One region of the Streptomyces sp. NPDC090994 genome, then DNA from elsewhere that is predicted to be linked to it. Evidence: riboswitches for the same ligand, from Rfam matches in the RefSeq annotation. Region 1 holds a riboswitch; the other holds the start of a gene.
The links. Region 1 has a riboswitch for glycine ahead of gcvP (aminomethyl-transferring glycine dehydrogenase). Riboswitches for the same ligand answer to the same signal wherever they lie in the genome.
Positions count from the first base shown of each region.

Region 2: another riboswitch for glycine. It lies ahead of gcvT (glycine cleavage system aminomethyltransferase GcvT); the one in region 1 lies ahead of gcvP (aminomethyl-transferring glycine dehydrogenase).

Region 1 covers NZ_JBIVWS010000026.1:227-14,382, reverse strand. The annotation lists gene gcvP (aminomethyl-transferring glycine dehydrogenase) at 1-2,859, opposite strand, end outside; glycine riboswitch at 3,040-3,134, opposite strand; gene ACIQR3_RS33155 (PRC-barrel domain-containing protein) at 3,261-3,635, shown strand; gene ACIQR3_RS33150 (DNA polymerase IV) at 4,049-5,464, opposite strand; gene ACIQR3_RS33145 (MerR family transcriptional regulator) at 5,526-6,209, opposite strand; gene ACIQR3_RS33140 (bifunctional nuclease family protein) at 6,370-6,843, opposite strand; gene ACIQR3_RS33135 (MerR family transcriptional regulator) at 7,002-7,736, opposite strand; gene ACIQR3_RS33130 (FHA domain-containing protein) at 7,779-8,714, opposite strand; gene ACIQR3_RS33125 (DUF881 domain-containing protein) at 8,776-9,624, opposite strand; gene ACIQR3_RS33120 (small basic family protein) at 9,630-9,962, opposite strand; gene ACIQR3_RS33115 (DUF881 domain-containing protein) at 9,959-10,795, opposite strand; gene ACIQR3_RS33110 (mannose-1-phosphate guanyltransferase) at 10,963-13,458, opposite strand; gene ACIQR3_RS33105 (CDP-alcohol phosphatidyltransferase family protein) at 13,574-14,156, opposite strand, start outside.
Region 2 covers NZ_JBIVWS010000021.1:108,674-122,829, forward strand. The annotation lists gene ACIQR3_RS31070 (cysteine desulfurase family protein) at 1-412, opposite strand, end outside; gene ACIQR3_RS31075 (DUF4190 domain-containing protein) at 526-798, opposite strand; gene ACIQR3_RS31080 (hypothetical protein) at 837-1,001, opposite strand; gene ACIQR3_RS31085 (TetR family transcriptional regulator) at 1,118-1,744, shown strand; gene ACIQR3_RS31090 (thioesterase family protein) at 1,838-2,698, opposite strand; gene ACIQR3_RS31095 (trimeric intracellular cation channel family protein) at 2,756-3,415, opposite strand; gene ACIQR3_RS31100 (ABC transporter ATP-binding protein) at 3,514-4,722, opposite strand; gene ACIQR3_RS31105 (ABC transporter ATP-binding protein) at 4,746-5,843, opposite strand; gene ACIQR3_RS31110 (ABC transporter permease) at 5,840-6,838, opposite strand; gene ACIQR3_RS31115 (ABC transporter substrate-binding protein) at 6,948-8,738, opposite strand; gene ACIQR3_RS31120 (ABC transporter permease) at 8,809-9,816, opposite strand; gene ACIQR3_RS31125 (enhanced serine sensitivity protein SseB C-terminal domain-containing protein) at 10,126-10,923, opposite strand; gene ACIQR3_RS31130 (enhanced serine sensitivity protein SseB) at 11,219-11,986, opposite strand; gene ACIQR3_RS31135 (AAA family ATPase) at 12,040-12,708, opposite strand; glycine riboswitch at 12,888-12,982, shown strand; gene gcvT (glycine cleavage system aminomethyltransferase GcvT) at 13,150-14,156, shown strand, end outside.

The sequences.
Region 1 (14,156 bases):
GCAGGAGCAGACCAGGTTCCGGTCACCGAAGGCCTGGTCGATGCGGCGCACCGGCGGCCAGTACTTGTCGGCGGCCGACACCCCGGCCGGGAAGACGGCCTCCTCGCGGGCGTACGCGTGCTCCCACTCGCCGGCGAGCGCGGCGGCGGTGTGCGGGGCGCCCCGCAGCGGGTTGTCGTCCGCGGGCCACTCGCCCGAGCCGACCTTCTCGATCTCCGCACGGATGGCGATCATCGCGTCGCAAAAACGGTCCAGTTCGGTCAGGTCCTCGGACTCGGTCGGCTCGATCATCAGCGTCCCGGCCACCGGGAACGACATCGTCGGCGCGTGGAAGCCGTAGTCGATCAGCCGCTTGGCGACGTCGTCGACGCTCACGCCGGTCGCCTTGGTCAGCGGGCGCAGGTCGATGATGCACTCGTGCGCGACCAGCCCGTCCGGCCCCGTGTACAGCACCGGGTAGTGCGGCTCCAGGCGCTTGGCGACGTAGTTGGCGGACAGCACCGCCACCTGCGTGGCCCGCTTGAGCCCCTCACCGCCCATCAGACGGACGTACGCCCAGGAGATGGGCAGAATGCCCGCCGAGCCCCAGGGCGCCGCCGAGATGGGCCCCACGCCCGTCTGCGGGCCCGCCGCGGGCTGGAGCGGGTGGTTGGGCAGGTACGGCGCGAGGTGCTCCCGCACGCCCACCGGGCCGACGCCGGGACCGCCGCCGCCGTGCGGGATGCAGAACGTCTTGTGCAGGTTCAGGTGGGAGACGTCGCCGCCGAAGTGGCCCGGCCGGGCGAGCCCGACCAGGGCGTTGAGGTTGGCGCCGTCCACGTACACCTGGCCGCCCGCGTCGTGCACGGCCGCGCAGATGTCCGCGACGTGCGCCTCGAAGACGCCGTGCGTGGACGGGTAGGTGATCATCAGCACCGCCAGCTCCTCGCGGTGCTGCTCGATCTTGGCCCGCAGGTCCTCGACGTCGATCTCGCCGTCCTCGGCGGTCTTGACGACGACGACCTTCATCCCGGCCATGACGGCGCTGGCGGCGTTGGTGCCGTGCGCGGAGGACGGGATCAGACAGACGGTCCGCTGCTCGTCGCCGTTGGCCCGGTGGTATCCGCGTACGGCGAGCAGGCCGGCCAGCTCGCCCTGCGACCCGGCGTTGGGCTGGAGCGAGACCTTGTCGTACCCGGTGACCTCGGCCAGCCGCTCCTCCAGCTCCCGGATGAGCGTGAGGTAGCCCTGCGCCTGCTCGGCGGGGGCGAAGGGGTGCAGCTGCCCGAACTCGGGCCAGGTCACCGGCTCCATCTCGGTGGTCGCGTTGAGCTTCATGGTGCAGGAGCCCAGCGGGATCATGCCGCGGTCCAGCGCGTAGTCCCGGTCGGCCAGCCGGCGCAGGTAGCGCAGCATCGCGGTCTCGGAACGGTGCTGGTGGAAGACGGGGTGGGTCAGGAAGTCGTCGGTGCGCAGCAGCCCCTCGGGCAGCGCGTCCCCGGTCGCCGCGTCCAGCGCCTCGATGTCGCCCTCGGCCCCGAACGCGTTCCACACTCCGCCGATCTGCGCGCGCGTGGTCGTCTCGTCGCAGACCATGGAGACGTGGTCGGCGTCGACGAGCCGCAGGTTGACCCCGTTCTGCCGGGCCGCGGCCACGATCTCGACGGCCCGCCCGGGCACCCGCGCCGTGACCGTGTCGAAGTAGTCGCCGTGGACGATCTCGACACCGCTCGCCGCGAGCCCCGCGGCGAGGACGGCGGCGTACCGGTGGGTGCGCCGGGCGATGCCGCGCAGCCCCTCGGGGCCGTGGTACACGGCGTACATCCCGGCCATCACGGCGAGCAGCACCTGCGCGGTGCAGATGTTGCTGGTGGCCTTCTCGCGGCGGATGTGCTGCTCGCGGGTCTGCAGCGCCAGCCGGTAGGCCCGGTTCCCGTCGGCGTCCACGGAGACGCCCACCAGCCGCCCGGGCAGGCTGCGCGCCATCTTCTCCTGAACGGCCAGGTAGCCGGCGTGCGGCCCGCCGAAGCCCATCGGCACCCCGAACCGCTGGGTCGTGCCCACCGCGATGTCGGCGCCCAGCTCACCGGGCGACTTCAGCAGCGTCAGCGCGAGCAGATCGGCGGCGACGGTGACCAGCGCGCCCAGCTCGTGCGCCCGGTCGATCACCGGCTTGATGTCGCGTACGGCACCGGAGGCGCCCGGGTACTGGATCAGCACGCCGTTGATCTCCCGCTCCGCGACCTGAGCCGGGATGCCGTCGGTGAGGTCGGCGACCACCACCTCGACGCCGGTCGGTTCGGCCCGCGTGCGGATCACGGCGATGGTCTGCGGCAGCGCGTCCGCGTCGACCAGGAACAGCCCCTTCTTGTTCTTCCCCATCCGCCGCGACAGCGCCATCGCCTCGGCGGCGGCCGTGCCCTCGTCGAGCAGCGAGGCCCCGGAGGTCGGCAGCCCGGTCAGCTCGGCCACCATCGTCTGGAAGTTGAGCAGCGCCTCCAGGCGCCCCTGCGAGATCTCCGGCTGGTACGGCGTGTACGCGGTGTACCAGGCCGGGTTCTCCATGACGTTGCGCAGAATCACGGGCGGCGTGAACGTGCCGTGGTACCCGAGCCCGATCATCGAGTCGAGCACCTGGTTGCGGTCGGCCAGCGAGCGCAGTTCGGCCAGCACCTCGGCCTCCGTGCGCGCCCGGGGCAGGTCGAGGGCGCCGGCGCTCTTGATCACGTCCGGCACGGCGGCGGCCGTCAGCTCGTCGAGCGAGCCGTACCCGACCTGGGCGAGCATCTTGGCCCGGGCCTCGTGGTCGGGACCGATGTGGCGCTGCTCGAACGGCGTTCCCTGTTCGAGCTCGGAGAGCGGAGTGCGGTGGGCTGTCATTGTGCGGAGGCCTCCTGGTCTGACGCGACCTGCGAGGGGCACCACGGCACGGGTGCCCCGACGGCCTCCCCCTCTGTCATCTCGACCTGAGAGCTTCACCGGGATCCTGTCGGGCCGTCCCGGCTTTCACCGTCGGTGAGAGCGGAAGCCGTCGACACCCGCCCTGCTTTCCAGAGTGACCTCGTCCGTGCGGTACGTGGGCCTGAGAGATTCCGGGGAGGATTTGCTCCTTCGGCGCCTCCGAGGTATCCGGAGGACTCTCCCGCACGGGGTCAGCAGCCGTTCGTCAGCCTACCAGCGAGGCCCACGCACGGTCTTTCGAGTGGCCGCCCGTCCGAATGTGCTCTTTTGTAGTGCTTACGGATGATGTACCGGATGGTTGGCGACCACCTGGAGGGCCCGTGCGTACCGACATCGACCCGCGCAACCTGATCGGCCGCAAGGCGTTCGACCGCAACGGCACGAGGATCGGCACCGTCGACGAGGTCTACCTCGATGACGCCACCGGCGTACCCGAATGGGCGGCCATACGCACCGGCCTCTTCGGCCGGGACGCGTTCGTCCCCCTGGAGCCCAGCGAACTGGTCGACGGCACGCTGCGGGTGCCGTTCGACCGCGCGCTCATCAAGGAAGCCCCCGACTTCGGCGTCGGCCGCCACCTCTCCCCGGAGCAGGAACTCCAGCTCTACCACCACTACGGCCTCGACACCGCAGCCCCGTCCCCCCTGCCCGACCGCGACTTCGGCAAGCTGGCGGGCCAGGAGGAGCCGACCTGAGGCGTACGGGTACGGGGCGCGCCCGGCACCGCTGAGCCGCCGGACGGCCACCTCAGACCACCCGCCCGGCCCGTGCTGGAAATCAGCGACGACGAGTGGCGCCGCTGCTCCGGAATCAACGCGCTCGCGAGGTCCGCCCCACCTGCCTCAGCACCTCGCCCCCTTCACCGGCGTCCACGGCGCGCGCCGCCGACCCGACCAACACCAACCGCGTCCCGCGCCAACCTGCACCACCCCGCACCACCGGCACCATCCCGCACCACTGGCACCATCGCGCACCACCGGCACCACATCGCACCACCGACACCACCGGCACCACTGGCACCACTGGCACCCCGCCGCACCACCGGCACCACGAGCACCATCGGCACCACCCGCACCGGCCGACAGGCCCACCGCGCCCACCCCGGCCGTCACCCCGCACCCGCCGGCCCCACCGCGTCCACCGGACCGGCGGCGGCCGAGGGTCTTCGCTCCACCAACGGCAGCGGATCCGCCGGCTCCAGCTCCGGATCGTCGGTCCGGAAGGTCCGCACCCGCCCCGGCCGGGTCGACAACGGCGTCTCGAACCGCACCGTGACCCGCCCCAGACCACTTCCCTGCACCCACCCGTGCCCGTACACGGCGTGCCGCACGTCGTGCCCCGACGGCCAGCGGCGCTCGGCGGGCGGGAGGTCAGGCTCGGCGGTCCCGCCCCGGTCGGCCTCCTCGGCCGGCGCCGACGGCTGATCCGGCTCCTCCGCCCCCGCCCGCTCCCCGGCCGCCTGTGCGAACAGGTCCTCCTGCGTGTAGTCGGCCAGCCCGGTGACCCCCACGCCGAGCAGCCGCACCCCGCCGGTGGTGTCCACGGCCTCCAACAGCCGCGCCGCCGCCTCCGCGACCACCGCCGGGTCGTCCGTGGGCCCCCGCAGCGTCTCGGACCGGGTCAGGGTGGAGAAGTCGTAGCGCCGCACCTTCAGCACGATGGTGCGCCCGGACAGCCCCGCCTCGCGCAGCCGCCGCACACACCGGCCGGCCAGCCGCCGCACCTCCAGACCGACCCGGGTGCGGTCATGGATGTCCACGTCGTAGGTGTCCTCCACCGACACCGACTTGGCCTCCCGCTCGGCCACCACGGGCCGCTCGTCGTGCGCCAGCGCCATCGCGTACAGCGCGTGTCCGTGCGCCTTGCCCAGCAGCCGGACCAGCTCGTCCTCGCCCGCCTCGGCAAGTTCCCCGACCGTGGTCATGCCGGCCCGCCGCAGGTGGTCGCCGGTCGCCGGGCCCACGCCGGGCAGGATCCGCACGGACTTCGGCGCGAGCAGGTCCCGCTCGGTGCCGGGCTCGATCAGCACCAGCCCGTCGGGCTTGGCGTCCTCGGAGGCGATCTTGGCGAGCATCTTGGACGCGGCCAGCCCCACCGAGCCCGTGAGCCCGGTGACGGCCCGGATGTCCGCCCGCAGCCGCGCGCCGGTCAGCCGCGCCGAGTCCGCGTCCCAGGCGGCCCCGCCGGCCTCCAGGTCCACGAACGCCTCGTCCAGGCTCAGCGGCTCCACCAGCGGCGACAGCGCCCGCAGCAGCCCCATCACCTGCTCGCTGACCGCGCGGTACAGCTGGAAGCGCGGCACCAGGTAGGCGGCGTTGGGCGCGAGCCGCCGGGCCTGGGACATGGGCATCGCCGAGTGGACGCCGTGGACCCGGGCCTCGTAGGAGGCCGTGGCCACCACGCCACGCGGGCCCAGCCCGCCCACCACGACGGCTTTCCCGCGCAGGCTCGGCTTCGACGCCTGCTCCACCGAGGCGTAGAAGGCGTCCATGTCGAGATGCAGGATCGTGGGCGCGGTTCTCACATCTCCGATGCTGCCCTACGCCACTGACAACGGCCCCGCCCCCGGTACGCCCGGCGTGGGGTCAGACCGCCCGGTTGCGCCGCCGGGCCAGCTCGTCCGCCGGGTTGTGGCCGACGAGGGTCTCGCCCGTGTCCACCCGCTCCCCGTGCAGCTGCGACAGGGCGGCCTCCACGTCCCGCCACACCACGCCGACGGCAATCCCGAAGATCCCCTGGCCGCCCTGGAGCAGCGCGTGCACCTCGTCGGGCGAGGTGCACTCGTAGACCGTGGCGCCGTCGCTCATCAGCGTCATCCGCTCCAGGTCGCGAAAACCGCTCTCCCTGAGGTGCTGAACCGTGGTCCGGATGTTCTGCAGCGACACGCCGGTGTCGAGGAACCGCTTGACGATCTTCAGGACGACCACGTCACGGAAGCTGTACAGACGCTGCGTCCCGGACCCGTGGGCCGGCCGCACACTCGGTTCGACGAGTCCGGTACGGGCCCAGTAGTCGAGCTGCCGGTAGGTGATACCGGCGGCCGCGCAGGCCGTGGGCCCCCGGTAACCGATCTGCTCGGACGCCATGGACGCCGCCCCTTCGCCGCTCGGCACCGCCGCGGGCCGCCGCGGGGCGTGGCCGGCCGTACCGCCGGGCTGCGGGCATCCTCCACCCGGACGAATCCGAGAACTCTCGGGAGGGTACGGAGCGCTCGCCCCGAGACCGCGTGCAGGAGCACGCCCCACCGTACCGTCGCCGCTGCTTCTCACGCCGACCTCCGTCCTTGACCTGCCTCCTCGAAGGTAGGCAGTCACCAAGGGTGCGTCAACGATCGCCACACTCGGCACGCCGAGTGATAATCACCCTAAGAGTGGTTTGCCGTGCCCTCTCATGGGGAAAGGCTAGCCGAATGTCCTTTTCGGACGGCTGTCACTGATTGCTGCTGCCGAAGTCCTCCGGCGAAATCTGGTCGAGGAACTCGCGGAACTTCTCCACCTCGTCCTCCTGCTCGTCCGGGATCGCGATACCGGCGTCGTCCAGCACCGTGTCACTGCCGAAGATCGGCGTCCCGGTGCGCAGCGCCAGCGCTATGGCGTCCGACGGCCGGGCGCTCACCTCGACTCCGCTGGCGAAGACCAGCTCGGCGTAGAAGACACCTTCCCGCAGGTCGGTGATGCGCACTTCGGTGAGCTCCTGGCCGACGGCTTCCAGCACGTCCTTGAACAGGTCGTGGGTCAGCGGCCGTGCGGGAGCCATGCCCTGCTGGGCGAAGGCGATCGCCGTCGCCTCCCCGGGACCGATCCAGATGGGGAGGTAACGGTCTCCTCCCACTTCACGCAGCAGCACGATCGGTTGGTTGGAGGGCATCTCGACCCGGACACCTACGACATCGAGCTCGTTCACACAGCAACCCTAGGCCGTGCCCGGGACGTTTGGGTAGTCGGGCCGGGAACGGGTGACCGATCCAGGTCCTCCACAGGGCGGTCCCGGCCCCTCCTCGGGCCGATCCATGCCCCCCGCAGGGCAGTCCTGGCCCCTCCTCGGGCCGATCCGGTCCCGCCTCAGGGCAGCCGTACCCCGAGAGCGGTCTGCACCAGCGCCGCGTGCAGCTTGACCGCGAGCCCCGCCAGCTCCTTGGTACGGGCCTCCGCGTGCGCCCTGGTCTGCGGGTTCCGGTGGCGCTTGAGCGGGGCCACCACTTGGTCCACCAGCCCGGCCTCCCGGTCGGCGGCGGCCTTCATCACCCTCAGGTGCCGCGGTTCGATCCCGGACCGTCCCAGCTCCACCACGAGAGTGGCCACGGTCACCGCCTCCGCGTCATAGGCCCCGTCGGGCAGCGGCGCGATCAGCCCGTACGCCTCCCACTCGTCGAGCTGCCGTTCCTCTATGCCGGCGGCGGCGAGCAGTTCCTCCCGCCCGATCCGGGCCGCCGTCGCCCCGGCGGTGGGCTCCGGCGCCGCCTCACCGTCGCGCTGCCGCCCCAGCGTGGGCAGCGGCACGGCCTCCCCGCGCTCCATGGCGTCCAGGTGCTCGCGGATCACCTTGAGCGGCAGATAGTGGTCCCGCTGCATCCGCAGGACGTGCCCGAGCCGCTCGACATCACGGGCGCTGAACTTGCGGTATCCCGCGGGCGTCCGCCGCGGCTCCACGAGCCCTTCCGACTCCAGGAAACGGATCTTCGAGATCGTGATGTCGGGGAACTCGTCGCGCAGCACGTTCAGCACCGCGCCGATGCTCATCAGTCCGTCCGTGGCGGTGGTGCCGTGACCGGCACCACCGCTCGGTGTTTGCAGCATGGCCCTTCCCTGGGGATCTCCCCGGACGGAGCCCGGGGCGGCTCAGTAGCCCCGCTGGCTCGCGTAGAAGACCAGCCGGTACTTGCCGATCTGCACCTCGTCACCGTTGGACAGGGCGACCTCGTCGATCCGCTCCCGGTTGACGTACGTACCGTTGAGGCTGCCCACGTCGGCAACCGTGAACGACCCGTCCTGCTGCCGGCGGAACTCCACGTGCCGGCGGGAGACGGTCACGTCGTCCAGGAAGATGTCGCTCTGCGGGTGCCGCCCGGCCGTGGTCAGCTCCCCGTCCAGCAGGAACCGGCTGCCCGAGTTCGGACCCCGGCGCACGACCAGCAGCGCCGAGCCCAGCGGCAGCGCCTCCACGGCGGCCTGCGCCTCCGGGGAGAGCGTCGGCATCTGGGTCTGTCCGGTGACCTCGGCGTCGTAGGCCTCCAGGCCGGAGATCGAGATCGTGGACGTCGTCTCCGAGGGACGCTCCGGGTGCGCCCCGGCCCGCAGCGGCGCGCCGCAGTTGGAGCAGAAGCGGCTGTTCTCCGCGTTGCGGTTACCGCACCTCGTACACACCAGGGCCGACATGGACGGATCCTCCTGCGGCGGCTGTCCCGCCGGGGTGTTGGACGCGTACGGACCGGGGCCGAACCCTGAACCCGTACTTGAGGTCGACGGTTGCCCGAAACCTATGCCGCCGGACTGTGCAGGGTCAACAGACGGCGCGCCCTGACCACCCACCTGGTCGCGGAACAGCGGACGCTGACCCTCCGCGTCGGGCTGCGCGCGATGGCGAGCGGTCGCGTTCTCGCCGCTCTCTCGCGCGCTCTTGCCGAACAACTTCGCAAACAACTTCACGGGCGATTCCCCTTGACCGAAACAGACCCGCCCGTGGGGCAGGACGAACCCTGACTGAACGTACTGGCCGACCCGGACATCCTGACAACGTCCGTCTCCACCAGACAGTTTCCACCACGCACCACCCATTCGGTGCGCCGACCCCCCGCAACCTCATGCCCCCGCCGGACAGCGCCCATGCGCCCCCGGTTCACTCGGAGGACGACCGAGCGTAGTCAGGCTGCTTCGCCGCTCGCAAGGCGTCCACGACGATCTCGCTCGACCGCTCAACAGTAGCGGTGGCCTGTTCCTTCTCCAGAGTCTGCACCACTCCCCCAGGGATGTTGAGCGCGGGTTCGAGGTCCTGCGGCTTGCCGATGACCTTGAAACGATAGGGCGCGTCGATCTTGTTCCCGTCGACGCTCACTCCGTCACCGGAGTCCGTCAGATAGGTACCGGCGACGACCCGTACCCCGTTGACCTGGATCGCCTCCGCGCCGGCGGCGCGCAGTTCCTGGATCGCGTCGAGCAGCATGTCCGCCTCGACCGTCCCCCTCGTGTCCGCGATCGTCATCGTGATGCCCGGCCCCTGCGCGGCCACCGTGCCCGCCAGGACGCCGAGTTGCCGCTCCTTCTCGATCGTCTGCTTGCGGGCCTCCTCGGCTTGGTCGGAGCTGTTCTCCAGCTCGTCGCGCTGCTCCTCGAGGCCCTGCTTCTCGTCCTGAAGACGTTGCGTACGGTCATCGAGTTCATCGAGGATGCGGACAAGATCTTCCTGCCGGGCGCCGCGCAGCGCGCTGTCCCCGTCGCTGTTGGACGCCACCTGAACGGCCAGGCCGAAACCGAGGCCGAACAGCAGCAGGGCGACGATCAGTTGAGCCCGGGTCACCCGGGGCGGCCACAGCCCCTGCACCAGTCGCTGCCGCCCGGTCAGTCCGGGCTCCTGCCGTGCCGCGGGTCCCTGCTCCGCGCTCGGCCGAGGGACCGGCGCCACCTCCTGCGGCAATGCGGCACGGAGCCGGCTCCCGGCCTTCCCCTGCTGCTCGTCGTCGGCGGTCATCGGCCTCACGCCCGGAAGACGTGCCGGCGGATCGCCGCGGCGTTGGAGAAGATCCGGATGCCGAGGACGACCACGACACCGGTGGACAGCTGGGCGCCGACGCCCAACTTGTCGCCCAGGAAGACGATCAGCGCGGCCACGACCACGTTCGACAGGAACGACACCACGAAGACCTTGTCGTCGAAGATGCCGTCGAGCATGGCCCGCAGACCGCCGAACACGGCGTCCAGCGCCGCGACCACGGCGATCGGCAGATAAGGCTCGACGGCGGCCGGAACCTCCGGCCGGACCAGCAGGCCGGCCACGACTCCCACGACGAGGCCCAGTACGGCGATCACGATGTGCCCTTCTCGGTTTTCGGTTGTGCGGTACGTACGATCACACTCGGCGCGGCCGGCAGCCGGAGGTCGTCCTCCGTGGAGACACCGGTCCGGATGCCGTAGTTCTCCTTCAGGGCGTTCAGATACAGCCCGTCGGCGCTGTTCCCGAACCGGGTGCCGAGCCGCTGTCCGTCCCCCACGGCGACCACCGTGTAGGGAGGCACCAGCGGCCTGTTGTCCACCAGTATCGCGTCACCCGCGGCCCTGATCGCGGAGAGCGCGGTCAGCCGCTGCCCGTTGATGGAGATCGCCTCGGCGCCGGAGGCCCACAGCCCGTTGACGACCCGTTGCAGGTCCCGGTCGCGGACCCGGCCGGTGTCGGAGAAGCCGGAGGTCCCGCGCGGCTCGCCGTCCCCGCCCGTGGAGGCGTCCTTGGCGTCGTTCACCACGAGTTTCACCCCCGGCCCGTGCACGGCGACGGCTCCGGACAGGATCCCGACCAGCTCGCCCCGTTCGCCGTCCCCGGTGTGCTGGAGCGCCGCACGCTGGCGCGCGCTCACGTCCGCGCGCAGCGCGTCGACGTCGTCCTCCAAGTCGTCCGCCGCCGAGGTCTCCTGGTCGATGCGGTCGATCAGCTCCTCGCGCTCCTTGGCGGCGGCCGGGGCGGCGACCCGCGCCTGGGCGGCTCCGACAGTCACCACCAGGGCGGCGAGCACCAGCCCGGCGGCCAGGCCCAGCTTGGCGCTGAGTGTCTTGGGCAGCCCGCCGGTGCCCTCGGCCCGCTTGCGCGCCGCCGCCTCGGCGTAACCGTCGTCGAGGCTGTGGTCCATGACGTTGGTGAGCAACGACATGGACGCGTCCGGGCGCGGGGGCCGCGTAGCTGTGCTCCGAACGGGGGGTTGCTGCGGCATGCCGCACATCGTCGCACGCCGCCGCCCCTGCCTCCGAACGGGCCCACCGGCGTGCCGGACAGGCCCCCTTGGAGGCACTTGTCCGGCACGCGCGCGTACTGCGTGTTTTACCGGCCCGCGCTGTCCACGACCGCCGACCACTCGTCGAGCAGTGCCTGCGCGGAGGCGTCGTCGGGACCCTCGGCCCACAGGTGGGTGACGGCCTCGGCCGGGTCGGGCAGCACCATGACCCAGCGCCCGTCGGCCTCCACGACCCGCACCCCGTCGGTGGTGTCCACGGAGCGGTCTCCCGCCTCCTCCACGACGCGCCGCATGACGAGCCCCTTGACGGCCCACGGGGTCGCCAGATCCCGCCTGAGGACGTGCGCCCGCGGGATCCGGGCGTCGATCTGGCTCAGCGTGAGCTGCGTCCGCGCCACCAGCCCGATCAGCCGTACGAAGGCCGCCGTGCCGTCGTAGACACTGCTGAACTCCGGGACGATGAACCCGCCCTTGCCGTCACCGCCGAAGATGGTACCTTCCTCACCGCCCACACGCGTGAGGTCGTCGGGCGAGGTGGTCGTCCACTCCACCTGGGTGCCGTGGTACGCCGCCACCTGCTCGGCGATCCGAGTGGTGGTCACCGGCAGGGCCACCCGCCCACTGCGCCGCTCGGCGGCGATCAGGTCCAGCATCACCAGCAGCGCCCGGTCGTCCTCGATGATGCGGCCCTTCTCGTCGACGAGCGACAGCCGCTCACCGACCGGGTCGAACCGCACGCCGAACGCCGCCCGCGAGGACGCCACGATCTCACCGAGCCGCACCAGCCCGGACCGCCGCATGTCGGCCGACTCGGTCGGCCGGGACTCGTCGAGGCCGGGATTGATGGTCAGCGAGTCGACACCCAGCTTGCCCAGCAGACTCGGCAGCACCAGGCCGGCACTTCCGTTGGAGGCGTCGACGACGACCTTCAGCCCCGACTCGGCGATCCCCGCCGTGTCGACATTGCGCAACAGCGACCCGGTGTACGAGTCGAAGACGCTGGCCGGGAAGTGCAGGTCACCGATCTCCCCGGGGAACGCCCGCCGGTACTCCTGCCGCGCGAACACCCGGTCCAGCTTCCGCTGGCTGCCCTGCGACAGGTCGGCGCCCTGGCTGTCGAAGAACATGATGTCGACGGAGTCCGGTACCCCGGGCGTCGTACGGATCATGATGCCGCCGGCGCTTCCCCGCGCGGTCTGCTGCCGTGCCACGGGCAGCGGTACGTTCTCCAGGTCCCGTACGTCGATGGCGCTGGCCTGCAACGCGGAGATGACCGCGCGCTTGAGCGCACGCGCGCCTCGCGAGTGGTCGCGGGCGGTGGTGACGGTGGAGCCCTTCTTGAGGGTCGTCGCGTAGGCACCGGCCAGCCGCACGGCGAGTTCCGGCGTGATCTCGACGTTCAGGATGCCGGAGACGCCTCTGGCGCCGAACAGGTGCGCCTGGCCCCTCGACTCCCAGATGACCGAGGTGTTGACGAACGCGCCGGCCTCGACCGTCTTGAACGGATAGACCCGCACATTGCCCTGAACGATCGATTCTTCACCGACCAGGCACTCGTCACCGATGACGGCGCCGTCCTCGATCCGCGCGGCGCGCATGATGTCGGTGTTCTTGCCGACGACACAGCCACGCAGATTGCTGTGCGGCCCGACGTACACGTTGTCGTGCACGACCGCCTTGTGCAGGAAGGCCCCGCTCTTCACGACGACATTGGAACCGATGACGGTGTGTTCCCGGATCTCGGCACCGGCCTCGACCTTGGCGTAGTCACCGACGTACAGGGGCCCGCGCAGCACGGCGTCGGGATGTACTTCGGCACCCTCGGCCACCCACACTCCGGGCGACAGCTCGAAACCGTCGATGTCGACGTCGACCTTGCCCTCCAGGACATCCGCCTGGGCCTTCACATAGCTCTCGTGGGTGCCGACGTCCTCCCAGTACCCCTCGGCGACATAGCCGTAGATCGGCTTGCCTTCCTTCATCAGCTGCGGGAAGACATCGCCGGACCAGTCGACGGACACATCGGCCTCGACATAGTCGAAGACCTCCGGCTCCATCACGTAGATGCCGGTGTTCACGGTGTCCGAGAAGACCTGCCCCCAGGTCGGCTTCTCCAGGAAGCGCTCGACCTTGCCGTCCTCGTCGACGATGGTGATTCCGAATTCAAGGGGATTCGGCACCCGCGTCAGGCAGACGGTGACCAGCGCGCCCTTCTCCTTGTGGAAATTGACGAGCTCGGTGAGGTCGAAGTCGGTCAGCGCATCGCCGGAGATGACGAGGAAGGCATCGTCCTTCAACGCCTCTTCGGCGTTCTTGACGCTTCCGGCGGTACCGAGTGGCTTCTCCTCGTTGGCATAGGTGAGCTCCATTCCGAGCTCTTCACCGTCACCGAAGTAGTTCTTGACCAGGGAGGCCAGGAACTGAACGGTGACGACGGTCTCGTTGAGCCCATGCCTTTTGAGCAGCCTCAGAACGTGCTCCATGATCGGCCGGTTGGCCACCGGCAGGAGCGGCTTGGGCATGCTTGAGGTCATAGGGCGAAGGCGCGTGCCTTCGCCTCCGGCCATCACGACGGCCTTCATGTCGGAAGCGTCCTCCTCTAAGAGACGACGGTCTGACCGACTTCACCCGCCTCGATTGTCCCGCACTTTTCCAGCACGGGCCATCGGGGCCGTTACGGCCGCACGGTGGGCGAGTTCAATCGGCCATGGTGTCCGCGCGGACCAAGCGGCGGACCTGGACCATGTAGAGGACTCCTGCCCACCAATACAGCGTTGTACCCCATCCGGCGAACGCCCATCCGAAAATAGCAGCGAGTGACGAGATCCATCCACTTCCGTCACTGAGCAGCAGCAGCGGGAAGGCGTACATCAAGTTGAACGTCGCGGCCTTCCCCAGGAAGTTCACCTGCGGCGGCGGATAGCCGTGGCGCCTGAGGATGCCCACCATGACGAGGAGGACCAGCTCGCGCGCCAGCAGTACAGCGGTCAACCAGAGCGGCAGGATCTCCCGCCACGTCAGCCCGACCAGCGTGGACAGGATGTAGAGCCGGTCGGCCGCGGGATCCAGCAGCCGGCCTAGGCTGCTGATCTGGTTCCAGCGCCGGGCGAGCTTGCCGTCCAGGTAGTCGCTGACTCCACTGAGGGCCAGGACCAGCAGCGCCCAGCCGTCGCTCTTGGGGCCGCCGAACTCGGGCCTGAGGATCAGCCACAGAAAAAGGGGCACGCCGACAAGACGGGCCATGCTGAGGATGTTCGGGATGGTGAGGACCCGGTCAGTC
Region 2 (14,156 bases), on a different contig from region 1:
TGGCCTCGCGCAGCGCCTCGGGGTGGACGCGGCCGTGCGCGTCGACCGGGAGGTATTCGACGGTGGCGCCCTCGTGCTCGCCGAGCCAGTGCACGGCGTCCAGGACGGCGTGGTGCTCGACGGGGCTGGCCAGGACCCGGGTGCGGGCCGGGTCGGCGTCGCGGCGGGCCCAGTACAGGCCCTTGACGGCGAGGTTGTCGGCCTCGGTGCCGCCGGAGGTGAACACCACCTCGCTGGGGCGGGCGCCCAGGGCCGCGGCGAGGGTCTCCCGGGCCTCCTCGACGGTGCGCCGGGCGCGGCGGCCGGACGCGTGCAGGGAGGAGGCGTTGCCGGTGACGCCGAGGTGCGCGGCGAGTGCCTCGACCGCCTCGGGAAGCATCGGGGTGGTCGCGGCGTGGTCGAGGTAAGCCATGGTGACGCCGATTCTACGGGGCGTCCCCGGCCGGGCTCGGGTCACGGTCGTTCCGCCGGCCGAGCGGGCTCACCGGCAACACCGGACGGCCCGGCCGGCCCGGCCGAGCGGGCTCACAGGCTCCACGAGACGGTCTGGTCGGCCTGGACCAGCGCCGCCAGGACGAGCAGGTCGGCGATGCCCAGGCCGAGGCCCAGCAGCGCCCGGCCGCGGCGGGCCGTGCCGCGCCACAGGGCGGTGCCGGCCAGCGCGATGGCGACCGGCCCCAGGACGACGTTGAGGACCAGCAGGCCGAGCAGGCCCAGGACGAAGGAGGCGACGGCCATGCCGTCCGCGTCCTGGAACCCGGTGCGGCGGGTGGCCGTGGCCGGTGCGGTGAGCCGCATGGTGATCTCCCTCCAGGAGTCGGTGGGGGTCGGTGGGGTCAGTGAGCGGAGGTGCTCCGGCGGCGGTGCCGCTCGCGGAGCGCGAAGACACCGAGCCAGACGGCGATGACGGCGGCGGCGACGGCGGAGAGGCCCAGCGGCGCGTGGGCGACGGTGCCCAGCACGAGGCCGAACAGCAGCAGCGCGGCGACGAGGAACAGCATGAGGTCGACTCCCCCAACATTCGGTGAACGGTTGTAGTAACACTTGTCCACTGAGTTCCCAGTCTAGCGCGCGGGACGACTTTCCAATTCTGGAGAACAGTTGTTAACTACATGGCATGAGTCACACCCTCGGCGTCCGGCAGGCCCAGAAGCAGCGGACCCGGCAGGCGCTGCTGGACGCGGCGCTCGAACTGCTGGAGGAGCAGAGCCTGAGCAGCCTGGGGCTGCGTGAGGTCACCCGCGCCGTGGGCGTGGCGCCGACCGCCTTCTACCGGCACTTCCGCTCCACGGCCGACCTCGGCGTCGCGCTGGTCGAGGAGGCGCTGGGCAGCCTGCACCCGATGATCCGGACGACGCTGTCCCCGGAGGGGGACCGCGAGGAACGCATCGCCCGCGCCGTCGAGCTGATCGCCCGCCATGTGCGCGAGCACCCCTCGCACGTGCGCTTCATCGCCCGCGAACGCCACGGCGGGGTGCAGCCGGTGCGGGAGGCGATACGGGAGCAGCTCGCCCGGTTCGCCGGGGAGGTGAAGGCCGAGCTGGCCACGGACCCGGAGTCGGCGGGCTGGCACGACGACGACCTGCTGATGCTCGCGGGCCTCTACGTCGACCAGATGCTGAGCACCGCCTCCCTCTTCCTGGACGCGGCGCAGGCCCCGGCCGAGGAACACGAACGCGTCCGCCGGCTGGCCTCCCGCCGGCTGCGGCTGATCGGCATCGGCCGGGAGCACTGGACGGACTGAGCCACCGCCGACCGCCCCGCCGGCACCCCCACCGGCCGCCCCGCCGGCGCGCACGGACACGCGACGCGGGCGAGGACGCGCGGCGAGCGCGGATCAGCCGAGCTGCACCCGCGCCAGCTGCCGCGACTGCGCCACCAGCCGGCCCGCGCCGTCCCAGACCTCGGCGTCCTCCTCCAGGAAGCCGCCGGCGAGGTTGCGGGTGGTGACGGACACGCGCAGCGGGCCCGGAGCCGGGCGGCACCGTACGTGGACGGTGAGTTCGACCGTGGGGACCCAGCCGGACAGGCCCATCTCGAAGGCGGTCGGCGGCAGCGCGTCGACCGCGAGGAGCAGGGCGAAGGGGTCGGCGTCGCGGCCGTCGGCGAGCGCGAACCAGGCCCGCATCTCCCCCTTGCCCGAGGGCCGCCCGAGCGCCCAGCCCAGCGTCGCCGGGTCCAGTTTGAGCAGCAGCCGGTCGGCGAAGGCCGAGCCGCCGGAGACCGGCGCGGGTCCGTCCTGGGGGCCGAGGCACTGGTCGAGCGGCGGCATCGCGGGCGGCTCGGCCGAGGTGCGGACGTCGTCGGGCAGGGTGCCCAGGTCGCCGTAGGAGGCGAGGACGCGGATGCGTTCGACCTCGTTGCCCTCCTCGTCGTACTGGAAGAGGGACGCCTGGCCGGTGGAGAGGGTGCGGCCGGTGCGTATGGTCTCGGTGCGGACGAGGGCCGGGCCGGGGCGGGACGCGGTCAGGTAGTGCGCCGAGACGGTGAACGGGTCGGGGTGCGGCAGGGCGTCGGCGAGCGCGCGGCCCAGGACCGCCAGCAGGTAACCGCCGTTCACCACACCGAAGACGGTCCAGTCGGCGGAGAGGTCGAGGGCGTAGACGCCGGGTTCGCGCGGGGTGAGGGCGGTGTCCCGGTCGAACTCGCTGTCACCGAGGGTGGCCCGTGCGGCCGCTGCGGAGGCTGCTTCTGGCATGGCTGCACGCTACAGCAGAAGAATACTAAGCGGTAGCTTTGCATGCCCTGGCGGCAGCTACTCCGCCTCCAGCACCGTCGACCGCCGGTTCCAGGCCCTCGGCGCCCGCCAGTGGAACCGCATCGCGCACAGCCGCAGCACGAACGCGGTGACCACCGCGAGGGTGGTGGTGAGCGGGGTGAGGACGTCGAAGCGGATGCACAGGGCGGCCATCGTGGCGCCGACGGTCGCGGGCACGGCGTACAGGTCGCGGTCCCAGCGCAGCAGGGAGGGCACCTCGTTGGCGAGCACGTCCCGCAGCACGCCGCCGCCGACCGCGGTCGCCAGGCCGAGGCAGGCGGAGGCGGTCAGGCCGAGGCCGTAGTCGTACGCCTTGGTGGTGCCGGCCACGCAGAACAGGCCGAGCCCGGCCGCGTCGAAGACGTTGACGCCGGTCTGGAGGCGCTCGACGTGCGGGTGGAGGAAGAAGACCAGCGCGGTGGCGAGCAGCGGGGTGACGAAGTACCCCAGGTCGGTGAAGGCGGCGGGCGGTACGGCGCCGATCACCAGGTCCCGGAAGAGTCCGCCGCCGAGCGCGGTGACCTCGGCGAGGACGGCGATGCCGAACACGTCGAAGTTCTTGCGGACGGCCAGCAGCGCGCCGGAGATCGCGAAGACGAAGATGCCGATCAGATCGAGCGTGTGCTGGACGGACGGGGTGAACAGTTGCTGGTACACCCGGTCATTCTCACCCGCGGGCGAGCCCCCGCCTTGCGAACGAAGGCGGGGGCTCGCTGGGCAGACCGCGACGGCAACCGTGCGCCACAGCCGGTGGACTACTTCTCCTCGGCGGTCTTGTTCTCCGTCTGCTCTTCCGTCGCCGCCTCGGACGCGACCTCCGCCGCCACCGCCGCCGAGGTCGCCGCCGACGCCGCGAGCGCCTCCTCGGAGACCAGCTCCGCCGCCTCCTTGGCGTCGGAGAGCAGGACGACGTCCTGCGGGGCCTGGTCGGCGAAGTTCTCCGGGTGGTGGCAGGCCACCTGCTGTCCCGGCCGCAGCTCCTTCAGCGGCGGCTCGGTGGTCCTGCACACCTCCGTCGCCTTCCAGCACCGGGTGTGGAAGCGGCAGCCGCTGGGCGGCGAGATCGGCGAGGGCACGTCGCCCTTGAGCAGGATGCGCTCGCTCTGGGCGCCGCGGCGCGCGGGGTCCGGGATCGGGACCGCCGACATCAGCGCCTTGGTGTACGGGTGCATCGGCGTCTTGTAGAGCAGGTCGCGGTCGGCCAGCTCGACGATCTTGCCGAGGTACATCACCGCGATCCGGTCCGAGACGTGCCGGACGACGGAGAGGTCGTGCGCGATGATCACGTACGTCAGGCCCAGCTCCTGCTGGAGGTCGTCGAGCAGGTTGACGACCTGGGCCTGGATGGAGACGTCCAGCGCGGAGACCGGCTCGTCGGCCACGACCAGCTTGGGCTTCAGGGCGAGCGCGCGGGCGATGCCGATGCGCTGGCGCTGGCCGCCGGAGAACTCGTGCGGGTAGCGGTTGTAGTGCTCGGGGCTGAGCCCGACCACCGACAGCAGCCGCTGCACCTCCTTCTTGACGCCGCCCTCGGGCTCGACGCCCTGGAGCTTGAAGGGGGCGCTGACGATGGTGCCGATGGTGTGGCGCGGGTTCAGCGACGAGTACGGGTCCTGGAAGATCATCTGCACATCGCGGCGCAGCGGGCGCATCCCGCCGACCCCGAGGTGGGTGATGTCCTTGCCCTCGAACTCGATCTTGCCCGCGGTCGGTTCCAGCAGCCGGGTGATCAGCCGGCCCATGGTCGACTTGCCGCAGCCGGACTCGCCCACGACGCCGAGGGTCTCACCGGAGCGGACTTCGAAGTCGAGTCCGTCGACCGCGTGCACCGCGCCGACCTGCCGCTGGAGCAGCCCCTTCTTGATCGGGAAGTGCTTCTCCAGCCCGCTCACCTTCAGCAGCACCTCGCCGGGGGCGGCGTCCTTGGTGATCACGGTGCCTTCGCTCTGCGCGGGGATGCTCACCGGTGTGTCCTCTGCCTTGTCACTCACAGCTTCGGCGCAATCTCTTCGGTCCAGATACGCTCCCGCTGCTCCTGCGACATGTGGCAGGCGGCCCAGTGCTTGCTGCCGACCTCGGTCAGCTCGGGCCGGACCGTGCGGGTGATGTCGTCCTTGGGCACGTCGGCGTACGGGCAGCGCGGGTTGAAGGCGCAGCCGGACGGGATGTTGATGAGCGAGGGCGGCGAGCCCTTGACCGGGATCAGCCGCTCCTGCTGCTCGCGGTCGAGCCGCGGCATCGAGCCGAGCAGGCCCCAGGTGTAGGGGTGGCGGGGCTCGTAGAAGACCTTCTCGGCCGGGCCGCGCTCCACGCACCGGCCGCCGTACATCACCAGCAGGTCGTCGGCGAGTTCGGCGACGACGCCCAGGTCGTGGGTGATGATGATGACCGCGGAGCCGAACTCCTTCTGCAGGTCCCGGATCAGGTCCAGGATCTGCGCCTGGACGGTGACGTCCAGGGCGGTGGTCGGCTCGTCGGCGATCAGCAGCTCGGGGTTGTTGACCAGCGACATCGCGATCATCGCGCGCTGGCGCATGCCGCCGGAGAACTCGTGCGGGTAGCTGTCCACCCGCTTGTCGGGCTGCGGGATGCCGACCCGGTCGAGCATCTCCACGGCGCGGCGCCTGGCGGTCTTCTTGTCCACGGGGTGGTGGACGCGGTACGCCTCCACGATCTGCTGGCCGATCGTGTAGTACGGGTGCAGCGCGGACAGCGGGTCCTGGAAGATCATCGCCATCTGGCGGCCGCGCAGCTTGCGCACCTCGTCCGGGTCGGAGGAGAGCAGCTCGGTGCCGTCGAGCCAGATCTCGCCGGACAGCTGCGCCTTGCGCTTGCCGTACTGGCCGGCGGTGTGCAGGCCCATGATGCCCAGCGAGGTGACCGACTTGCCGGAGCCGGACTCGCCGACGATGCCGAGGGTCTTGCCCTTCTCCAGCTGGAAGCTGAGCCCGTCGACGGACTTGACCAGGCCGTCGTCGGTCGGGAAGTGCACCTTCAGGTCGCGTACTTCGAGGAAGGCGGTCGGCGCGGGAGAGGTGCCGGTGGGCTCGCCCACCGCGGCTCCGCTCTTGCTGAGGTCGGTCATGCGAGCCTCACTCGGGGGTCGATCACGGCGTACAGGACGTCCACCACGAGGTTGGCGATGAGCACCGCGAGAGAAGTGATCAGGGTGACGCCCAGGATGACGGGCAGGTCCTGGTTGCGGATGGCGGCCAGCACCGCCTGGCCGAGACCGGGCAGGTTGAACGTGGTCTCGGTGAGGATGGCGCCGCCGATGAGGGCGCCGAGGTCCATGCCCAGCATGGTGAGGATCGGCGTCAGCGTGGAGCGCATGGCGTGCTTGCCGATGACGGTCTGCTCCCGCAGGCCCTTGGCGCGGGCGGTGCGGATGTAGTCCTCGCCGAGGATCTCCAGCATGGTGGCGCGGGTGATCCGGGCGTACATCGCGGCGTAGAGGAACGCCAGGGTGATCCACGGCAGGATGAGGCCGCCGAACCAGCCGGTGAAGCTGTCCGCCAGGGGTACGTACCGGGCGTCGAGCCAGTCGAGCCCGAACGCGAAGACCGCCAGGCTGGCCATGCCGGTGAAGTAGACCGGCAGGGAGACGCCCGCCAGGGCCACGACCATCGCGCCGCGGTCCCAGAAGCTGCCCCGCTTCAGCGCGGAGAGCACACCGGCCGCCAGACCGAAGATCAGCCACAGCACGGCCGCGCCGAGCGCCAGCGCCAGGGTCACCGGGAAGCGGTCGGTCAGCACCGGCCAGATGGCCTGTTCGCTGCGGAAGGAGTACCCGAAGCAGGGGGCGGCGCAGTGGGTGACGTCGCCGCCGCCCGCGTAGGTGCGGCCCACGAAGATGCCCTTGAAGAACTCCCAGACCTGGGAGTAGATCGGGTCGCTCAGGCCCAGCTTCTGCCGCACCGCCTCGACGGCGGCCGGGTCGGCCTGCTTGCCCACGAAGCTCGAGGCGATGTCGACGCCCGCCCACTTGGGGACGAGGAAGAAGATGCCGAAGACCACCAGGATGATGACCACCAGCATCACTGCGGCGGCGAACAGCCGCCTGATGAGGTAAGCGAGCACAGCGTGCGGCCCGCCGCGGTACCGCGGGCCCCGGAGATTGTCCGGGGCCCGCGGTCACGCCGCGCCGGCCTTCACCTGCCTTTCGTGCCGTACGGCGGGTGTTTACCGGTTACTTCGTGGACTTCAGGCCGAGGTTGACGAAGTCGTACATACCGCTGTAGCCGTCGGTGGTGTACACGTTCGCCAGGCGGCTGGAGCGCCAGTTGACGAACTTCTCGAAGACGAAGGGCAGGTAGTACGCGCCCTCCATCACCTTGTGGTTGATCTCCGTGGCGATCTTGGCCTTGCCGGCGTCGTCCAGCGTGTCGACGTAGTCGTCGAACAGGCCGTCGATCTCCTTGTCCTTGATGAGCGCGTAGTTGTTGTTACCGCTCTCCAGGATGTAGTCGCTGTCCCACAGCGGCAGACCGTAGCCCTGGACGGACGGGAAGTCCGGGCCCCAGCCCATGATGATGATGCCGTAGTTCTTCTTCTTGACGTTCGAGGGGCTGCCGATGATGCCGGCGGTCTGCGAGCCGTCGTACTGGTCGATCTCGGCGGTGATGCCGATCTTCTTCAGCGACGCCTGGAGCGACTGGGCGGTGGCCACCTCGACCGGCTTGTTGTTGCGGACCGCGATGGTGGTCTTGAAGCCGTTGGGCTGGCCGCAGGCCTTCAGCGCCGCCTTGGCCTCCTCGACGTTGCCCTTCTTGTTGTCGCCGGCGAGCTTGTACGGGTCGTACTTCTGGCCCTCGGCGCCCGGGACGGACGGCGGCAGCATGTTGGTGCCGATGTCACCGCCGGCGATCGGGCCGCCGCGCGCGGTCTGCAGCGAGACGTGGTCGGCGCCGAGGATGACGGCCTTGCGGCACTCCAGCTTGTCGAACGGCGCCACGCTCTGCGGGAACACCGCGTAGCGGATGTAGCCGGAGACCGGGTTGTCCAGGTTCTCCTTGTACTCCTTCAGCGCCGTGGTACGGCCCTGGGGAGACATGCCGGTCTGGTTGATGTCCAGGTCGATGTCGCCGTTGAGCAGGCGCTGGTCGAGCTGGTTGGCGTCGGAGAAGAACTCGACGGTGATCTTGTCCGGGTAGGCCTTGCGGACCGGGTCGGAGTCCTGCTTCCACTCCGTGTTGCGGACCAGGGTGAGTTCCTTGCCCGGCGTGTAGGACTGGAACTTGTACGGGCCGGAGGAGAACGGGTGCAGGCCGTACTTGGACTTGGTGTCCTTGTCCTGGCGGACCGGGGAGGCGGAGGTGAGCGCCAGCATCTCCTCGAAGTCCGAGTTGGCCTTCGGCAGCTTGAAGACGATGGTCTTGTCGTCCGGCGTCTCGATCGCCTTCAGACCCAGCTTGTCCTTGGACTTGTCCTTGTACGGGCCCTCGTACTCGTCCTTGGGGTCGAGCACCTCCTTGAGGTACGTCGGACCGCCGGACAGCACGTCCTGCGCCCAGACGCGCTCGATGCCGTACTTGACGTCCTGGGACGTGATCGGCTTGCCGTCCTCCCAGGTGATGCCGTCGCGCAGGGTGTACTTGTACGTCTTGCCGTCGTCGGAGACCTCGGCGGTCGAGGTGGCGAGGTCCGGGGTGATCTCGGCGCCCGCCGAACCCGGCTCCGTCTTGTTCGTGACGAGCTGACGGCTGTAGTAGCGGGAGAAGTTCCACATGAAGCCGTAGTAGCCGCGCGTGGTGTCCCAGGAGTCGGCGTCCTGGGCGCCGCCGAACTTCAGCGTGCCGCCCTTCTTGGCCAGCGACGCCTGGGCGACCTTGTTGTTCGCGGCGTCGAAGCCGGCCGCGCCGTTCTTCGATCCCCCGTCGCTGTCACCGCCGCCGCACGCCGCCGTGGTCAGCAGCGCGGCGACCACTGCGGCAGCGGCCAGAGCCTGCTTACGCCGCCCTGAGGTGCGTTGGGTAGTCACGATCTCGGATCCTCCGGATTAGATGAGAGACCCCGTGCAGGTGCCACGGGACGCTTGTGCGTGCGGGTGTTCAGCGGGAGCCCTTCGGGTCCAGCGCGTCACGCACGCCGTCGCCGAAGAGGTTGAAGGCGAGCACGGTGATGAAGATCGCCACGCCGGGGACCACCATGTACATGGGGTCCGACTCGTAGTACTCGATCGCGCTCGACAGCATCTGCCCCCACGATGCCGTGGGCGGCTTGACACCCACGCCCAGGAAGCTGAGGGCCGCCTCGGTGAGGATGTTGGTGGGGATCATCATCGTCGTGTAGACGATGATCGGCGCGACCAGGTTGGGCAGCAGTTCCTTGAACAGGATGTACAGCTGCCCCGCGCCCAGGGAACGGGCGGCCTCGACGTACTCGCGCTCACGCATCGAGAGCGTCTGGCCGCGCACCACGCGTCCGATGTACGGCCAGCCGAAGAAGCCGATGACCAGGATCATCACGAAGACGCGCACGCCGGTTCCGTGCAGGCCCAGCATGTCGTTGGGCATCACCGAGACCAGCGCGATGATGAAGAGCAGCTGCGGGAAGGCCAGCAGGCCGTCCATCACCCGGCTGATGACGGAGTCCACCCAGCCGCCGAAGAAGCCGGCCAGGACACCGAGGACCGTGCCGAGGATGACGGCCACGATGGCGGAGAGGAAACCGACCAGCAGCGAGATGCGGGCGCCGTAGAGGATGCGGGCGAAGATGTCGCGGCCGTTGACCGGCTCGACACCGAGCAGGTGGTCGCCGCTGATCCCGCCGAGCGAGCCCACGGGGGTGCCGAACAGCGGGTCGATCAGGTCCTCGTGGTACTCGTTCGGGTCCTGCCCGAGCAGGCCCGTGATGACCGGCGCGAGCAGCGCGACCACGACGAGGAAGAGCACCACGACGGCGCCCGCGAGGGCGAGCTTGTCCCGCTTCAGGCGTTCCCAGGCGATACGGCCGAGGGACCGGCCCTGTACCGACTTGGCCTCGGCGCCGGCGACCGCCGCCTCCTCGGCAGCGCTCGGGGCCGCTTCGGCGGTCGGCTCGTGCAATGGTGCCGTCATCTGGCAGGGACCCCTCTCAACCGGCGGTAGCCGGCCCGCACTTGCCGCTGTGGCGGCGTGATCAGTCCGTAGTACACAGGGGCGAACACCCCTGGTGCGGGAGTCTTCAACGCATGGGTGATCTGTTGCCAGACTTGGCGGTGAATGGATGCGCAACCGTGATGCTGTCTGAGGGTTTCCGTTATCCGGACGCCGGGTAACACCCTGCGGACATGGAGGAGTTGGGGCACCAGGGACAGAAGGGGACGTTCCCCTTCGCTCTACGCGCGGAGATCGCTCCGCTACTCAGCGGAATCTCATCTTCCGCTGTCAGTACCGGCCGCCTGCCGGAGGGTAGCCGTACCCGCTCGCGGGCGCCTGGGCGGGGGCCGCGTGGGCCTCCCGGTCGTAGAACGGACGGGCATTGGAGCGCAGCCACATGGCGACCGGGTCCAGCGCGTCAGACATCGCCACGGTCGACACCGCCAGCCCGTCCGGCACCGCGCCGACGGACTGCTGCATCATCGCGCGCACCGCGCCGACGGCCGGCGGCGAGGTGTCGTACACGTCGAGGCCGATGGCCAGGTACGGCGCCCCGAGCGCCGGCTGCACCCAGGCGCGGCGCAGCGAGCGGACGACCGGGGTACGGTGGGCGTTCTGCGTCAGCAGGGCGTAGAACTGCGGGGTCTCGATGGCCGGTTCGGACAGCCGCAGGGGGCCGGCGGGCTGGCGGTCCAGGCCGGTGGCGATGCGGCGCAGGTCGAGCCAGGGGATGCCGACGCCGCCGCCGGGGGCGTGCGGGTTGAGCCAGAGGCCGAAGCGGTCGGGGAACAGGGCGCGGGCGACCTCCAGCCCGTCGACCACCTCGTAGGACCGGTTCCAGCCGCTGGCGGACAGCTCCTGGGCGGAGGTGACGCAGGGCGCGTAGCCGTGGCCGTCGACCTCCATGTTCCCGTACTGGGCGTCCGGGGAGCCCGCCTGGCCGTGCCAGAGCAGCATCCAGACCTGGCCGGAATCGGGGGCCGCGAGGGCGCGCAGCAGTGACTCGTAGGCGTCGTAGCGGCCGGGCGTCACCTGGCGCAGCATGTGCTCGACCTGCCCGGCTGCGGCGGTACCGCTCGCGCTCACGTTTTACCGACCCTTCGGGAAGCGTGCGTGGTGGGGTCCAAGCTTAAGTCGCTTCGCGGTTGCCGGGCGCCCTCCAGCTCGGGAGTACTCGTGCCGGGGCAGCCCGGGGGTGCTCGTGCCGGGGCAGCTCGGGGGTGCTCGTACCGGGGCAGCTCGGGGGTGCTCGTGCCGGGGCAGCTCGGGAGTACTCGTGCCGGGGCGGGTGCGGGCGCGTCGCGGCTCGTCGCGCCCACGCGGCGGAGCCGCAGGCCGGTGCGGCCCCGTGCGCCTCAAGGGGCGCTGTGCCGCGCGGGGCTCACAAGTCCCCTTGGTAGAAGGGCCGCACGCGGTCGCGCAGCCAGTCGCAGACCGGGTCCTGGGCGGCCTCCAGGAGGACCAGGTTGACCGGCCACTTGACCGGGACGCGGCCCAGGGCGCGGCCGAGGGCGTCCAGCGGGACGGCGCGGGCGTCGCCCTCCCAGTGGGTGAGTTCGACGCCGACGAACATGACCGGGTCGGCGGTCTCGATGGCGGCCAGGCAGCGGCGGGCGGTACGGACCACGCCGGTCGCGGCGAACTCGGCGGAGGCCGCGGAGAGGAAGTCCACCGGGTCGTCCTGCCAGTCGGGCTCGAACAGCCGGACCCGGCCGCCGCCGGCGGGGCCGTCCAGCGGGCCGCGTCCGGCGCGGCACAGCTCGGCCACGGCGGGCGGCGGCAGCGGGATGCCGACGACCCCGTCCGGGTTGACGGCGATGCCGACCTGCGGGGGCAGTCCGCGGGCGAACTCCACGGCGGGGGCGATGGTGTACGCCATGTGCGCGCCGACGACCTGGCGGAACTGCTCCTCGGAGCTGAACACCGGGACGTACGCCTGGCCCTGGATCTCCAGCGTGGGCAGGTCCAGGGGGCCGCTGTGCGGGCCGCCGCCGTTGGGCAGCGGGACCCAGACGAAGCTGCGGCCGAGGACCTCGACTATCCGGCCGCCGGCGCCCGGCACGCCGAGGGCGGCGGAGAGCACCTCCTCCAGTTCGTTGCCGGGCCATCCGCCGTGCGGGTGAGGGTGCGCCTGCGCCGGGAAGTCCATCTGCTTGCCTACCGCCTGTGGGGAACCGCTGGTGTGGCTGAAAAGGCTACCGGTCAGCCGGTGAAGCCGATCCGGCGCAGGGTGTCGGCCGCCGCGCGGTCGAGCAGGACGGCGGCGCCGCAGCCGGGCGGCAGCTCGCCCCGCTGGGCCGCGCTCAGCAGCCGGCGGGTGGCCGCGCGGTGGCGCAGGAACGCGTACCGGGACACGCCCCGGCCGCGCTCGCGCTGGCCCTGGAGCGCCTGCTCGGCGTCGACGTCGAGCAGCAGCAGGTGCAGGGTGCCGCCGCGCCGCCGGGCCTCGCGGGCCAGCCAGCGGCGCACCCAGGTCTGGGTGCCGCAGTCGTGCACGACGACGCCCTCGCCGGAGCGCAGGGCGCGGCGCAGCCCGGCGTAGTGGGCGATCCGGACGAGGGGGCGGTAGACCGCGTACGGCAGGAAGCGGGGCATGCGCCGCTCCCAGCGGTCGCGGGTGTCCTGCGAGTCGATGCGGGTCCCGCGCACGGTCCGCTCCATCAGCGTGGACTTGCCGCTGCCGGGCAGGCCGGTGACCGCGACGAGGTCCTTCGGGCCGAAGAGCAGGGCGTGCGGGCTGCGGCCCGCCCGGTCCCGCAGGTCGCGGACGACGGGTGCGGGCCGTGCGGCGCACGCCTCCCGGGCCGGGGCCGTGTGCTGCTCGGGCAGCGCGACTCCCGAGGTCGTGGCGTATGCCGTGGTCCTGTTCACCGTGATCGTCCTCCCCTGGGGCGGTTCACGTGTTCCATCCCCGTCGAGTGTAAAGAGAAGGTAATGCCGCGGTCTCGCGATTTCGTTCGCTTCGCGCCACAAGCCGGTCACAAAGGCGGCGCCGGGGGCGGCACCGGGGGCGGTGCTACTGTGGCCGCGCCAACTGCATACCGGCCGTTTGAATCCGCGCGGGAGAGTCCCCGGCCGTCGCCGGGGCGCCGAAGGAGCAAGTTCCTCCCTTGAATCTCTCAGGCCCCGTCACCGCGCGGGCGAGGCACATCTGAAAAGCGGGCCGCCCTCCGGGCGGCCCCACCCAAGGTGCAAGTCCTGACCACGACCGGTACTCCGGTGACAGGCGTGGTCACGGCGAACCTCTCAGGTACCGATGACAGATGGGGAGGGCCTTCCTCGCCCGTGCCGTCCTGCCCTGGGAGACGACCGATGAGCAGTACCCTGCCCCGCCGCACCGCGCTCGACGCGGTGCACCGCGCGCTCGGCGCGACCATGACCGACTTCGCCGGCTGGGACATGCCGCTGCGCTACGGCTCCGAGCGCGACGAGCACACCGCCGTACGCACCCGGGCCGGGCTCTTCGACCTCTCGCACATGGGCGAGATCACGGTCACCGGCCCCCAGGCAGCCGCGCTGCTGGACTTCGCGCTGGTCGGCAGCATCGGCACCGTGCGGCCGGGCCGCGCCCGCTACACCATGATCTGCCGGGCGGACGGCGGCATCCTGGACGACCTGATCGTCTACCGGACGGCCGACGACACGTACCTGGTCGTCGCCAACGCCTCCAACGCCCAGGTGGTGCTGGACGCGCTCACCGAGCGGGCGGCCGGCTTCGACGCCGAGGTCCGTGACGACCGCGACGCCTACGCGCTGCTCGCCGTGCAGGGGCCGGAGTCGGCGGGCATCCTCGCCGCGCTGACCGACGCCGACCTGGACGGGCTGAAGTACTACGCCGGCCTGCCGGGCACCGTCGCCGGCGTGCCCGCCCTGATCGCGCGCACCGGCTACACCGGCGAGGACGGCTTCGAGCTGTTCGTCGCCCCGGACGGCGCGGAGCGGCTGTGGCGGGCGCTGACCGAGGCGGGCGCGTCCGCCGGTCTGGTGCCGTGCGGCCTGTCCTGCCGGGACACGCTCCGCCTGGAGGCGGGCATGCCGCTGTACGGGCACGAGCTGACCACCGCGCTGACGCCCTTCGACGCCGGGCTCGGCCGGGTGGTGAAGTTCGAGAAGGACGGCGACTTCGTGGGCCGCACGGCGCTGGCCGAGGCCGCCTCCCGCGCCCAGGACAGCCCCCCGCGCGTCTTGGTCGGCCTGGTCGCCGAGGGCCGCCGGGTCCCGCGCGCCGGGTACGCGGTGGTCGCCGGCGGCCGGGTGATCGGCGAGGTCACCTCCGGCGCCCCCTCCCCCACGCTGGGCAGGCCGATCGCGATGGCGTA